DNA from 2 places in the Streptomyces sp. NPDC005794 genome. Region 1 is predicted to be linked to the other one. Evidence: riboswitches for the same ligand, from Rfam matches in the RefSeq annotation. Region 1 holds a riboswitch; the other holds the start of a gene.
The links. A riboswitch is a leader RNA that binds a small molecule or an ion and turns the genes downstream of it on or off. The one in region 1 is predicted to bind glycine.

Region 2: it holds a riboswitch for glycine, as region 1 does, so the genes downstream of both, gcvT (glycine cleavage system aminomethyltransferase GcvT) here and gcvP (aminomethyl-transferring glycine dehydrogenase) in region 1, are expected to answer to the same signal.

What each region holds. Positions count from the first base shown of each region.
Region 1 covers NZ_JBIAIN010000002.1:10,177-12,353, reverse strand. The annotation lists gene gcvP (aminomethyl-transferring glycine dehydrogenase) at 1-1,229, opposite strand, end outside; glycine riboswitch at 1,423-1,518, opposite strand; gene ACFYQ5_RS02575 (PRC-barrel domain-containing protein) at 1,652-2,029, shown strand; gene ACFYQ5_RS02570 (DNA polymerase IV) at 1,945-2,177, opposite strand, start outside.
Region 2 covers NZ_JBIAIN010000003.1:324,011-326,187, reverse strand. The annotation lists gene ACFYQ5_RS06175 (AAA family ATPase) at 1-407, opposite strand, end outside; glycine riboswitch at 581-678, shown strand; gene gcvT (glycine cleavage system aminomethyltransferase GcvT) at 846-1,970, shown strand; gene gcvH (glycine cleavage system protein GcvH) at 2,082-2,177, shown strand, end outside.

The DNA.
Region 1 (2,177 bases):
GCGACCACGTCGGCCGCCGTACCCGGCACGCGGACCGTGACGGTGTCGAAGTACGTGTCGTGCACGACCTCGGTCCCGGCGGCGCGGAGGCCCTCGGCCAGGACGGAGGCGAACCGGTGGGTGCGCCGGGCGATCGTCCGCAGTCCCTCAGGTCCGTGGTAGACGGCGTACATACCGGCCATGACGGCGAGCAGCACCTGTGCGGTACAGATGTTGCTGGTGGCCTTCTCGCGACGGATGTGCTGCTCACGGGTCTGCAGGGCCAGGCGGTAGGCCTTGTCGCCGTCCGCGTCGACGGAGACCCCGACGAGACGGCCGGGCAGACTGCGGGCGAACTTCTCGCGTACCGCCATGAAGCCGGCGTGCGGTCCGCCGAAGCCCATCGGGACGCCGAAACGCTGCGTGGTGCCTACGGCGATGTCCGCGCCCAGTTCACCGGGCGAGGTGAGCAGCGTGAGCGCCAGCAGGTCGGCGGCGACGGACACGATCGCGCCCAGCTCGTGCGCCTGGTCGATGACGGGCTTGATGTCCCGCACGGCACCGGAGGCGCCCGGGTACTGGAGCAGCACACCGAAGACGCCGCGCTCGGCGACCTCTGCCGGGATGCCGTCGCTGAGGTCGGCGACGACGACCGCGACGCCGGTCGGCTCGGCGCGGGTCTCGATCACCGCGATGGTCTGCGGCAGGGTGTCGGCATCGACCAGGAAGACGCCGTCCTTCACCTTGCCGACCCGTCGCGCCAGCGCCATGGCCTCGGCAGCGGCCGTCCCCTCGTCGAGGAGCGAGGCACCGGAGGTCGGCAGCCCGGTGAGGTCGGCGACCATCGTCTGGAAGTTCAGGAGGGCCTCGAGCCGGCCCTGGGAGATCTCCGGCTGATACGGCGTGTAGGCCGTGTACCAGGCGGGATTCTCCATGACGTTGCGAAGGATCACCGGCGGGGTGAACGTGCCGTAGTAGCCGAGCCCGATCATCGGTGCGAGCACCTGGTTGCGGTCGGCGAGGCTGCGCAGCTCGGCCAGGACCTCGGCCTCGGTACGGGCCGCGGGGAGGTTCAGCGCCTCGGCACTCTTGATCACGTCGGGCACCGCGGCGGCGGTGAGCTCGTCGAGGGAGCCGTAGCCGACCTGCGCGAGCATCTTCGCCTGGGCCTCGGCGTCGGGCCCGATGTGGCGCTGCTCGAACGGAATGCCCTGCTCCAGCTGGGAGAGCGGAGTGCGACGGGGGGTCATGGTGGAGGCCTCCTGGTCTGTCACGACCTGCGAGGGGCGCCACGGCGTGGCTGCCCGAACGGCCTCCCCATCTGTCATCTCGACCTGAGAGCTTCACCGGCACGCCCTGGGGCATACCGGCTTTCACCGTCGGTGAGGGAGGTGCCCGTGGCGGCTCGTGCCGTACGGATCCCGCCCTGCTTTCCAGAGTGACCTCGTCCGTGCGGTACGGGGGCCTGAGAGATTCCGGGGAGGAGTTGCTCCTTCGGCGCCTCCGGATCGCTCCGAAGGACTCTCCCGCACAGGGTCAGCAGCCGTGTTCCAGCCTACCAGCGAGGCCGGAGCGGGCCGTCTCGAGTGGCCGACATCCCGGATCTGGCCTTTCGTAGTGCCTGTGGAGCAGCCGCGACCACCTGATGCCGTCGTGACCAGTGGGAGGCACCGTGCAGACCGACATCGATCCGCGCAGCCTGATCGGCCGCAAGGCCTTCGACCGTCAAGGTGCCAAGATCGGAACGGTGGACGAGGTCTATCTCGACGACGCCACCGGCCTGCCCGAATGGGCCGCCGTACGCACCGGTCTCTTCACCAGGGACGCGTTCGTCCCGCTGGAGCCGAGCGAGTTCGTCGACGGTTCGCTGTTGATCCCCTTCGACCGGGCCCTGATCAAGGACGCGCCCGACTTCGGCGTGGGCCGCCATCTGTCTCCCGAGCAGGAACTGCAGCTCTACCGTCATTACGGGCTGGACACCTCCCCCTCTCCCTCCGCCGGGACGGACCCCGACAGGGACTTCGGCAAGCTCGCCGGCCACGAGGAGTAGTCCACCGGGTCCCGCACCAGGGGAAGCGGATCGGCCGGCTGCAACTCAGGATCGTCGATACGGAACGTACGCACCCGGCCGGGCGGCGTCCCCGGTTCCTCGAAGCGCACGGTGACCCTGCCGACGCCGCTCCCCTGCACCCAACCGT
Region 2 (2,177 bases), on a different contig from region 1:
ACCCAGGCCTGCGTGCCGCAGTCGTGCACGACGACGGATCCGCCCGACCGCAGGGCCCGCCACAGCCCGGCGTAGTGCGCGGCGCGCACCAGGGGGCGGTAGAGGGCGTACGGGAGTAACCGGGGCAGCCTGGCCGCCCAGCGGTCCCTGGTGTCCTGGGAGTCGATCGCGTATTCCTGGACCGCCCGCCGGATCAGCGTCGACTTCCCGCTGCCGGGCAGCCCCGAGACCACCACCACATCACCGGCCGCGAAGTCCAGACCCCGCGGCCCGCGGCCACCGCTGCCCCGCAGATCACGCACCACCGGTGCGGGCCCGCCCCTCCGCTCCCGGGCGGGCCCGCCCGGCTGCTGGGGCATCGCACCGCGTGCCGCTCCCGCGGTAGTCGCGTAGTGCTGCAACGTCATCGCCTTCCCCCTGCCGAGTCCCCCACTGACCTGCCCAAGAAGTGTAAAGAAAAGGTAATGCGGCACAACCGGTTCCACCCGCACGTGTCGGGACCGGGGCCGGCCCCGACCGCGACGCCCCACTCTCCCCCAATGCGTGCGATGATGACCCCGCCAACTGCATACCGGCCGTTTGAATCCGCGCGGGAGAGTCCCGGTCACTGTGTGCGCCGGGCGCCGAAGGAGCAAGTTCCTCCCTTGAATCTCTCAGGCCCCGTACCGCGTGGATGAGGCAGATCTGAAAAGCGGGCCGCTCTGCGGCTCCACCCAAGGTGCAAGCCGAACCTGACAGGGCTGTCCCGGTCAGGACCCTTTCAGGGGCTCTCGGCGAACCTCTCAGGTTCCGATGACAGATGGGGAGGGATCCACCCCCTGTCGTCATGCCCTGGAGCCATGTCCATGAGCACTGCCCCCCGTCTCACCGCCCTCGACGCCCTGCATCGGTCCCTGGGCGCGACCATGACCGACTTCGCGGGCTGGGACATGCCGCTGCGGTACGCCAGTGAGCGCGACGAGCACAACGCCGTACGCACCCGGGCGGGCCTGTTCGACCTGTCGCACATGGGCGAGATCACCGTCACCGGGCCGCAGGCGGCGGCCTTCCTGAGCTATGCGCTGGTCGGCAACATCGCCACCGTCGGCGTGGGCCGGGCGCGCTACACGATGATCGTCGCGGAGGACGGCGGGATCCTGGACGACCTGATCGTCTACCGCCTCGGCGAGCCCGAGGCCCCCGAGTACCTGGTCGTCGCGAACGCGGGCAACGCCCAGCTCGTCCTGGACACCCTCACCGAGCGCGCCGAGGGCTTCGACACCGAGGTCCGGGACGACCGCGACGCGTACGCGCTGCTCGCCGTCCAGGGCCCCGACTCCCCCGCCGTACTGAAGTCGGTCACGGACGCCGACCTGGACGGACTGAAGTACTACGCCGGACTCCCCGGAACGGTCGCCGGAGTCCCCGCGCTCATCGCCCGTACGGGCTACACCGGCGAGGACGGCTTCGAGCTCTTCGTGGCCCCCGCCGACGCCGAGCAGCTGTGGAAGGCCCTGACCGAGGCCGGTGCGCCGTACGGCCTGATCCCCTGCGGGCTCTCCTGCCGCGACACGCTCCGCCTGGAGGCGGGCATGCCGCTGTACGGCCACGAGCTGACCACCGCGCTGACACCCTTCGACGCGGGCCTGGGCAGGGTCGTGAAGTTCGAGAAGGAGGGCGACTTCGTCGGCCGCGAGGCCCTGTCGGCCGCAGCGGAGCGGGCGGAGACCTCCCCGCCCCGCAAGCTCGTCGGCCTGGTCGCCGAGGGCCGCCGGGTGCCGCGCGCCGGTTATCCCGTCGTGGCCGGCGGGGAGGTCGTCGGCGAGGTCACCTCCGGCGCGCCGTCGCCCACCCTGGGCAAGCCGATCGCCATGGCCTACGTGGACGCGGCCCACGCCGCGCCCGGCACCGAGGGTGTCGGGGTCGACATCCGGGGCACGCACGAGCCGTACGAGGTCGTGGCGCTGCCCTTCTACAAGCGCCGTAAGTGACGCGGCGCGGCGCGCACGGGGCACGGCGCGCCGGGCACGTGACGCATTCGTGTCTCACACCGTAAGACCACCGTTCATCAGCACTCCCCCGCGTACAGGAGAATTCAGGTCATGAGCAACCCCCAGCAGCTGCGGTACAGCAAGGAGCACGAGTGGCTGTCGGCCCTCGAGGACGGCGTGGCCACGGTCGGCATCACCGAGTTCGCG